DNA from 3 places in the Alteromonas sp. R7 genome. Region 3 is predicted to be linked to each of the others. Evidence: predicted binding sites of a transcription regulator. Region 3 holds the regulator's gene; each other region holds the start of a gene.
What was found. The regulator FliA, encoded in region 3, starts transcription of late flagellar genes. The targets are predictions, from matches to a motif close to CTAAAGNTNNNNNNNNNNNNGCCGATA.

Region 1 (3,281 bases), on a different contig from region 3:
TCTCAGCAGCTCTGCTGATCAGCGGTATCGTTACTCCTTGGCTAGCGTCTCTTATTCAAAGTCCATCTTCCTCAGATGCCAGAGCACATTCTAATGACGGATCAGTAGAAACTTTATATGTGGGTAATTTGCCTTATAGAGCAAACGAGAACGCAGTAAAGGAATACTTCAGTAGCTTTATTGAAGTACAGTCGGTTCGCTTAATGAAGGATCGTAAAACTGGAAAAAGAAAAGGATACGGCTTTATCGAAGTTGTAACTGACGACTTAAACAGCGTTATCGATAAAACTAACGACTCAATCTTCCAGGAGCGAACCCTAAAAGTTCGCCCTGCAAAGGACAAAGTCGAACACGCATAATTTTGTGAGTACGGTTTATAGGCTATAAAAAAGCCCGGTTAGCTTTCGCTACCGGGCTTTTATATTAGCAAATAGTTAGTTATTCACTTGTCTCAGCAGATTGAGGAAGTCCATTAAGTAACGTTTGATTAAAAGCGTGAAACCTATTTATAGCAGATACAAGATCTGGCACTTGCACGTCTTTCATCTCATTAATCAACCCACCTATTAAGGTATTATAGTCTTCGTTACTTCCTAACGTACTTTCGGCATTAGCAAAAGTATCCATCATCTTTTCTAGATATTGCGCTATAGGGCTAACCACATTTCCAAACTTCGAATTATCGCTTTTGTCTTCATTGTAATGTTGGATGTTCTCATACGTCTTTAGCACTTCTGTCTGTGTTGTTCTATTTAACTGTAACGCGTAGCCAACTAACTCTTTATCGTCAAAGCCTAAACTTAACGCTTCTTCAAATGCTTTGTCGATGTCACCACTGTAAAAGGTGTCGGCGAGATCCTGAACTTGACCAACCAAATCAGCTATCGACTCTAACTCATCTTCATCAAGCTCGCCTTTCAATGAAAAGCTAATACCGCTTCGCTCATAGTATTGGTACGAAGTTTGTTGTTGGTATGACGCTAAAAAATTGTTATCGCCTTGCTCGTCACTACCGCCTGATTGCTCCTGAGATGCCTGTGCTTGGAAATTAAGTTGTTGAGACGCTTGGAACGAGCGAAGACTCTCAAAACTAAAACTCACTTCGTCGCCATCTTTAGTTCGAATCAGCAAGCTTCCGCTTTTCTCATCCGATGCAGCTACCGCGTTTAAGGACGAAAGCGTTACAGCGTTCGGCTGCTGGCGACCAAATATGTCAGTTTCCAGATCGTTTATTCCTGTATCGATGAGATCGCGGCTTTTTGTCATCCCTTGCTCAATCTCTTCATTCATAAAACCAGCGAGGTCTTTTTCAGCCATAGCGAATCCACGGCTTACGCCTTCTCTCGCTTGGCTAAATAAGCCATTAAGCTTTTCTTCGCTGGCACCACCGTTTGCCGCACCTCTAATGACGCCACCTACGAACTTAAGTACGTTTCTGGCAACTTTTTCAAAGTCGAACAAACTGTTCGACTTATCTTCAATGCTTTTCTCTTTGGCTTCTTGTGGCTTTTGGCCATCTATAACTAACGCTTGGTTAAGACTACTACTTACCACACGTAAGCCGATGCTAGTTTGGCTACTGGAAACAGATACTGATGCCGCTTGTTGTTTAGAAAACTCAGCCGCTTGCTGCAATCCGTCTTGCTGTAACTGCTTTTTCAACATTTCGTTCGGGTGAACTGATGCCTTTTGATCTGCTTTTTGATCGACCTTCTGGTCGCCCATAAAAGCCTTAATTTGACCCACGTTCATAATTTGATCCTCACTATCCTCAATCTTATTATCGGCAAAGAACCAGTATTGTTTAATTTTAATACAGCTTTTTTTACAGGGTCGTTCCTAATAATAATGCAGAAGTAGATAGCGCTTGTTGCAGTTATTTTATAAGGGACTACAATTCGCGACCTCAACATTGAATGGAGAATTTTATGACCGCGACCGAACAACAACGCTATCAAGCTCAGTTGGACGAAAAAGTAGAACGTCTTACTGCGTTACTTTCTCCGTTCAATGCGCCTGACTTAACCGTATTTCCATCGCAACCAACGCACTACCGTATGCGCGCCGAATTTAGAGTATGGCATGAGGGCGATGATTTGTTTCACATCATGTTCAACCAGGAAACAAAAGAAAAGTATCGCGTAGATAGCTTTCCTCCTGCTTGTAAAGCAATAAACGATGCTATGGCGCTGTTGTTAAAAGAAGTAAGACCAAATGAAGCGCTAAGAAAGAAGCTTTTTCAAATCGATTATCTTTCTGCACTATCTGGCGAGCTTGTCATCAGCCTTTTATACCATCGTCAACTAGATGAGAAGTGGCAAGAGGCTGCAAAAGAATTAAAGGCGAAACTCGAGGCTCACTTTCCGAAAGTAAACATCATCGGCCGTGCGAGAAAACAAAAGCTTATTATCGACAACGATTTTGTTATTGAGCGCTTACCCGTTAATGGCAAAGAATTCATATTTAAGCATATCGAAAATAGCTTCACTCAGCCCAATGCCGAAGTGAACTGCAGCATGATTGAATGGGCACTAGATTGCGTAAAGCCGCTCTCTGGCGATTTACTGGAGATGTATTGCGGTGCAGGTAACTTCTCACTGCCGCTAGCGCTTCACTTCGATAATGTTGTGGGGACCGAAATAGCCAAGCCCTCTGTACAAGCTGCGCAGTTTAATATTGAACAAAATCAGCTTAATAATGTGAAGATCGTAAGACTCGCCGCTGAAGAATTCACTCAGGCTATGAAAGGTGAACGTACGTTTAGTCGCTTAGAAGGCATTGATCTAAGTACATATAATTTCACAACTGTATTGGTCGATCCACCAAGAGCTGGGTTGGATGAAGACTCGCTTAGAATGATTCAGGATTACGATAATATCGTGTATATCTCGTGTAACCCTGAAACGTTGGCGCAAAATCTTGAGCTTTTAAGTGAAACTCACGACGTTGCTCAATCAGCACTATTCGATCAATTCCCGTTTACTCATCACATTGAGGCTGGCGTTTTACTTACACGCAAAAGCTAGTTTTGGTACAAATTGACAAGGCCTTTGGAGTCACAAAGGCCTATGAAGACGTATTAAAATAAGGTGGCTTTGATTAGAGCAAACGATGTGGACTTAAACCACTAATTCAATTATACGCTTTTTTGCGTTGCACCTACTTGAACGAAGCGAAGCTGCGCTTTCACTCTCTCACCGATTTCTCGGCGAAGTTTATCGTCTGCTTCTAATGCCTCTGCCCCAGCACTGAATACGAGCCTTACCATAGCATCAGCTTGA
Region 2 (3,281 bases), on a different contig from region 3:
CTTAAGTGACATATCGTCAATCAATTTAAACAGCCGCTTACACTCATTAATGAGTTTCATTTCGGCTTTATCTTCTTTGATTGCAATTTGTAGAAGACATTGCAATAGATTAAGCGCAACCCCTGTATTTACAGGAGCAAAGCCTTGAGCAAGGGCAAATGAAGCTTTAGCACGTTCGTAATCTTGCTGCTGATAGTGTTGAATGCCTTCGCGGTTGAACTGTTGATAACTGGCTAAGTTTTTCTGAGCATTGAGGGCTTGCGCATCCAGCATGTTTAGACTGTTTTGGTCGAGCTCATCCTGTCTTGAAGTTAAAAGTGCATTCAACTGTAGCGCATCATCAAACTCACCCAGTTTATACATAACGTTAATACTGTCAGGAATAAACGCGGTAGGAACTTCCGTGTACTTATCGTCAAGCAGTGTTTGTGACGTTGTTAAGTGGCGTTTGGCATCAATCAGCTTGCCGTCAATAGCACTAATTCTAGCGTTGACGATTGTACCAAATATATCTACGTCAAAATCTCTGTCCATTTTTTGAAGATGTTCATCAAACTTTCCTCGTTGCAGAGTTAGTAATGCTTCTTGCTGATACTTATTGCGCTGGCGCTTGTCGTCTGCAAACTCTGCGACATCTAAAAGGCTTCGGATAATACCGCACCAGTGTAAACTTGTTTTGTGAACGGTTCGTTTTGATAAATCCCAGATCGCTTGGCTTGAACTCGCTGCCAGCACTAAATCGTCATTTTGCCGACCTATTTCACAGGCTTTGAAATGCCTGGGTAAGGAGTAGGGTGACAGTTTTATTGCTTCTTTTATTGCATCAAGTGCTTTGTCGCCAGCTGTGGTGGCTTGGTGTGCTTGCGCAAGAATATCGTGGGCGTCTGCATTGAACCGGTTACGCTTTAGCGTTCTCTTGGCAATTGAAATCGCTTTCTCATATTCCTTTAAAAGCAAGTAAGTTTTTCCAATAGCTATTTGTGCCCACAGCACGGGTTTTCCGTCAATGTAGTCACGTAACACATCTAGCGCTTTATCGGGTTGCTTTATACGCCAGTATAGCTCGACTAATAGCTGTTCACAGTGACCTTTATAGTGGGAAGGGGCGTCAAGTAACGCTTCGATATGGTCGATTGCACTGTTTATTTCACCCTGTTCAACGAGACTAAACGCTTGCTGGAGAAACTGTCTTTTCTGCCACGCACGAACAATACGAGACTTCAGCTGAACTTGAGAAAAGGGCTTAATTAAAAAATCATCGGGTCTACGTTCAATACTGCCCAACACTACCGGTCGAGCGCTATCTGCGCTTATCAGAATGAACACCGAAGTGGGACTGATAAGCCTTCGAGTGCGCAACTCTTCAATGAGCTCATAGCCATTTTTGTTGTCAGCTCCCAAGTGTAGATCACAAATGACAATATCAAACTTATGCTTTTTACATAGTGATACCGCTTGTTCAGCAGATGACTTCGTAACTACATCAGATGCGCCCATCGAATGCATCAGCCCCTTTAATAAAAGAAGGAAAGGGCGTTGGTCTTCAACAATCAGTACTTGTTTGTTGCTAAATTGCATTTCAAATCCATGAATGAGCGCGCGATTACTTTATAGGAGTATATCTAATTTTAGATAATAAGCTTAAGAAAAACATTATCTTGCCGAAAACATAAGTATACATATGAAGTTGTAAATAAGAATGTCGCAAGAAACTGTCGAAGCTCGTGAGCAAATACCTATTGACCCCAGTATATACTGGGAGCGCAGTGGTGTGCTTGCTAAAGCATCTGCGCAGGGAGCGTTGTTCTCTCTATATCTTGCTATGCAGCAACATAGTGTTGCCGAGCCATTTGAAATCGAAGCGGTAGCGTCAGAAAATGATGATAAAAGCAGCATCGAATCCAAGCTTGCATCGTTAAATTATTATAGAAGGCCATCGCTAGCCGCTAATGAAAGCGAATGGGGCAGAATGCGCGTTTTGTCTGAGTTAGTCTCTCAAGACTATGCGGCAGCAAGATTATATTTAAGTATGAATCCCTCTCCACTATCACAAACTGATGATGCTAAACGTCTACCCGACGATGTAGTAGATAATTGTAGTTTGGCAACACAAAAGCGGTTGAAAAAGGAATACGCTAACACCGTGAAGGAAGATAATACGATGCTATACGATATCCTCTCATCACAAGATAAAGAACACCATTCACAACAAGAAAATTCGTCACACTTCACATCTTTTGAGAATATTGCATAGCAGTTATTTCAATTCGTTGTTGCGTGCTAAGTTTGGGTTGACGTAGGAGCGCTAATTCGTATCCGCCCTAGTTTTTATCATTCCTTTTTGTTATATTGCGCGCCGCATTTTTGCACTGGTCTTACGCTCCAATCAGCAAAGGTTAAAATATGTCTAAATATATTGTATGCGCAATGTATAAATTTGTTGCGCTTGAAAACTTCAAAGAAATCCGCCAACCGCTTCTCGAAACAATGGAAGCTAATGGCATTAAAGGTACACTTCTTCTTGCCCACGAAGGGATAAACGGTACGGTTTCTGGTACCCGCGAAGGTATCGACGCATTACTTGCTTATTTAAACAGCGACGAGCGTATTAATCCTATTTCTTGCAAAGAATCTCTTCACGATGAACAGCCGTTCTATCGCACCAAGGTAAAACTGAAAAAAGAAATTGTGACCATGGGCGTTGAGGGTATTGACCCTCGCAAAACCGTTGGTACTTACGTAAAACCTAAAGACTGGAACGCACTTATTAGCGACCCAGATGTTACGGTTATTGACACGCGAAACGGTTATGAAATTGAAATTGGTACGTTCAAACACGCTATCGACCCAAAAACCGAAACGTTTCGTGAGTTTCCTGAATACGTAGCGAAGGAGCTCGACCCGTCAAAAAACAAAAAAGTGGCTATGTTCTGCACCGGTGGTATTCGCTGTGAAAAATCGACGGCTTACTTGAAAGAGCAGGGGTTTGACGAGGTTTATCACTTAGAAGGCGGTATTCTACAGTACCTTGAAGATGTACCGAAAGAAGAGTCGTTGTGGGAAGGCGATTGCTTTGTATTTGATAATCGCGTTGCAGTTAACCATGACTTAGAGAAAAGCCATTATGAGCAGTGCTACGCGTGCAGACTTCCAATTACTGAAGAAGACAAGCAGAGTGATAAGTATGAGCCGGGTGTAAGCTGCCCACACTGCTTTGGTACCCATACCGACGATCAAATTGCTCGCTTTAGAGAACGTGAAAAACAGGTTCAGCTGGCAAA
Region 3 (3,281 bases):
TTACGTCAAAGACGTTTTCCGCACCGTGACAAATTTCTACTAACTCGGTAAGAGACAGGAACCCTGCTCCCCCTTTAACTGTGTGATAACCACGGAAAATTGCATTCAGCAAATCCGCATCTTCAGGATTGTTCTCAAGATCAACGAGCTGTTCTTGTAATTGTTCAAGTATCTCTCCAGCCTCAACTAGAAAGTCCTGTAATATATCCTCGTCAACATCAAACGACATGCGCCCGCTCCCCTAAAAACCTAAGCTAGACAGAAGATCATCTACATCATCTTGGCCTGACACGACGTCGTCGCGCTTATCGGCATCAATGATAGGGCCTTCTGCCTCTACACCATCAACCTTATCGGCCTTAACGCTGGATGGTTTAGTTTGTTCTGCACCGTCGCGTTCACCAAACATGGTAAGCATGTTAACTAAGCTGTCTTCCACTTCTTTAACCAAGTCGATAACGCGGCGAATAACCTGACCAGTTAAGTCTTGATAACCTTGAGCCATCAATACTTCTGTAAGTAACTGTGTAAGTTTAGCTGACTGTGCCGAACCTTCTTCCAACAATTCGTCTAAGTCTGCGCATAAAGCCTTGAATTCACCCAACTCTATTTGGCGATTCATCAGCTTCTTCCACTCAGGCATAACCTTTTCGATGCGCGCCGACAGCATTTCAGCTATAGGCATGCTCGCTTCAACGGCATCCATAGTAGTATTAGCAGCTTTTTCAGTTTCTTCAATTACGTAGGTTAGGCGGGATTGTGCATCGGGAATATCATCGGTCGCGAGATTTTTAATGCGGTCGTCTATTTGGAAATTATTCAGCGCGTCATGAAGCTGACGCGTCAGTTTCCCTACTTCGGCAAATAACTCAACGTTTTCTTTCATTGAGGCCGCTTCTAATAGGGCATTGGCTGAAGCGTTGTCACCCTCTTCGAGGTAGGTGACGAGCTGTTTTGCTTCTTCCAACGAAATTGGAACGTTTACATTCGTTGACATCCAGTAAACCTCATTTCTCTGGTGAGCGTCTGGATCAACCTAAACGTTCGAATATTTTATCTAATTTTTCTTTAAGTGTTGCTGCAGTGAACGGCTTAACAACGTAGCCGTTAACACCTGCTTGCGCGGCGGCAACAATTTGCTCTTTCTTCGCTTCAGCAGTAACCATAAGTACTGGTAGGTGCTTGAGCTTGTCATCGGCTCTAATCGCGCGAAGCAAGTCAATACCCTGCATTCCAGGCATGTTCCAATCGGTAACTACGAAATCGAAATCACCTTGCTGCAACATAGGCAATGCAGTACTTCCGTCATCCGCTTCCTGGATGTTGGAAAAACCCAAATCTTTAAGTAGGTTTTTGATGATACGTCTCATGGTAGAAAAATCATCGACCACGAGAATTTTCATGCTTTTGTCCAAAATAGCCTCCAGTGAGGGGTTAATTGTTATTAATTTCTATTCTTCGTCAGCTTGCCACGACTTCATTCGTGATTTGAGTTTTAACATGGCCTGACTGTGAATTTGACTGACTCTCGATTCACTTACATCAAGAACCTCACCAATTTCTCTTAGGTTCAGCTCTTCATCATAATACAGCGAAAGTACAATCGCTTCTCTTTCAGGTAATGTCGTAATTGCATGGGCAAGCGCTTTTTGGAAAGCGCCTTGCATCAAATCTTCCAGTGGTGCGTCGCTACCTCGATTTTGCTCTGTCGAAATAACATCTTCTGACACACCTAAATCTTCAATACCTACCAGCTTTCCGGCATTTACTTCATTAAGCATTTGGTGATAGTCCTGCAAGCTTACATTAAGCTTATCAGCAATATCAGAATCTCTAGCATCGCGGCCTGTTTCGCTTTCTACTTGCGAAATTGCTTCAGTGATCGCTCGACCATTTCGGTGGACTGAACGCGGTGTCCAATCCCCTTTGCGAATTTCATCTAGCATAGCACCGCGAATGCGAATACCGGCAAACGTTTCAAAGCTGGCTCCTTTTGAACCATCAAAGTTTCGCGCGGCTTCTAATAATCCAATCATGCCTGATTGAATTAAATCGTCTACAAGAACACTAGCCGGCAATCGCGCTATCAAGTGATGCGCTATACGCTTAACCAATGGCGCATGTCTTTCGACTAACTGCGCTTTATCGGTTTGTTGTTGATAAGCGGCTGCCTTGCTGTTCAACGCTGACTTCCTACGGCTTTTTCTGCAACTAATTGTTCAATGAAAAACTCTAAATGGCCACCTGGCTGCGCTGGAATAGGCCATGTTAAGGCTTTACTCGCCAACTGTGTTATTGCAACGGCTGCCGGTGAACCTGGGTAAGCATCGACAATGGCTGTTTGTTTACGCACTGCTTTACGAATGTTCTCGTCAAACGGTACTGTCGCCACTAATTCTAGTGCAACATCTAAAAAACGCCCTGTCACTTTGCTCAATTTACTAAATAGCTCTTGGCCTTCTCGCACGTCGCGCACCATATTAGCCACAACTTTGAAGCGGAAAACACCGTGCTCTCTATTCAGAATTTTTATCAATGCATACGCATCTGTCAATGAAGTAGGCTCGTCACACACAACGACCATGATGTCTTGTGAGGCTTTTGAAAAGCTCAACACCATGTCTGAAATACCTGCCGCTGTATCAACGATAAGCACGTCAATTTGCGAGCGCAGCTCACTAAAGGCACGAATTAGGCCAGCGTGTTGCGTTGGCGACAATTCTGCCATCGACTGCGTGCCTGATGTGGCAGGGGCAATCTTTATTCCGTGCGGACCGGTCACTAATACTTCATCAAGTGTACATTCGCCGGAAAGCACGTGGGATAAGTTTTTCTCAACACGCAAACCTAACATAACGTCTACGTTAGCAAGACCGAGGTCCGCATCGAGAACCATTACACGTTTACCTTGCTTCGCCATGGCGATAGCGGTGTTCAATGTAATGTTTGTTTTACCTACGCCACCTTTGCCACCGGTGACGGCGATTACTTTGATTAACCGTGATTGCTTCATTTTTCTTAAGCTACTCGCTTGGTCGTCAATCATACTGCTTATGCTGTTTTAATTGCGTTGTTACCACTAGTATGATTCAAACCGTACTTTTTATAAAGCTTTGCAGCAGCGGAAACCAAAGATTTCGCTTCTGCAATCTTAATGTCTTCAGGTACTTTTTGACCATCGGTGACATAACTAACCGGTAATTGGTATTCAACCGCTGCACTAAGCACCTCTCCTAAAGAGTAGCACTCATCTAACTTTGTGAAAATACAGCCACTTAGTT

Region 1: a site for FliA is predicted at 1,782-1,808, ahead of AC0J2X_RS19615 (DUF5610 domain-containing protein). Genes of this name have one in related genera too.
Region 2: a site for FliA is predicted at 1,641-1,667, ahead of AC0J2X_RS08355 (VC2046/SO_2500 family protein). Genes of this name have one in related genera too.

Annotation. Positions count from the first base shown of each region.
Region 1 covers NZ_JBVTQX010000018.1:22,777-26,057, reverse strand. Annotated here, with positions in the region: gene AC0J2X_RS19620 (RNA recognition motif domain-containing protein) at 1-359, shown strand, start outside; gene AC0J2X_RS19615 (DUF5610 domain-containing protein) at 439-1,752, opposite strand; gene trmA (tRNA (uridine(54)-C5)-methyltransferase TrmA) at 1,929-3,026, shown strand; gene fabR (HTH-type transcriptional repressor FabR) at 3,137-3,281, opposite strand, start outside.
Region 2 covers NZ_JBVTQX010000004.1:154,988-158,268, forward strand. Annotated here, with positions in the region: gene AC0J2X_RS08350 (response regulator) at 1-1,578, opposite strand, end outside; gene AC0J2X_RS08355 (VC2046/SO_2500 family protein) at 1,700-2,254, shown strand; gene trhO (oxygen-dependent tRNA uridine(34) hydroxylase TrhO) at 2,404-3,281, shown strand, end outside.
Region 3 covers NZ_JBVTQX010000002.1:30,133-33,413, forward strand. Annotated here, with positions in the region: gene AC0J2X_RS02995 (chemotaxis protein CheA) at 1-229, opposite strand, end outside; gene AC0J2X_RS03000 (protein phosphatase CheZ) at 242-997, opposite strand; gene cheY (chemotaxis response regulator CheY) at 1,032-1,415, opposite strand; gene AC0J2X_RS03010 (RNA polymerase sigma factor FliA) at 1,452-2,183, opposite strand; gene AC0J2X_RS03015 (MinD/ParA family protein) at 2,180-3,046, opposite strand; gene flhF (flagellar biosynthesis protein FlhF) at 3,052-3,281, opposite strand, start outside.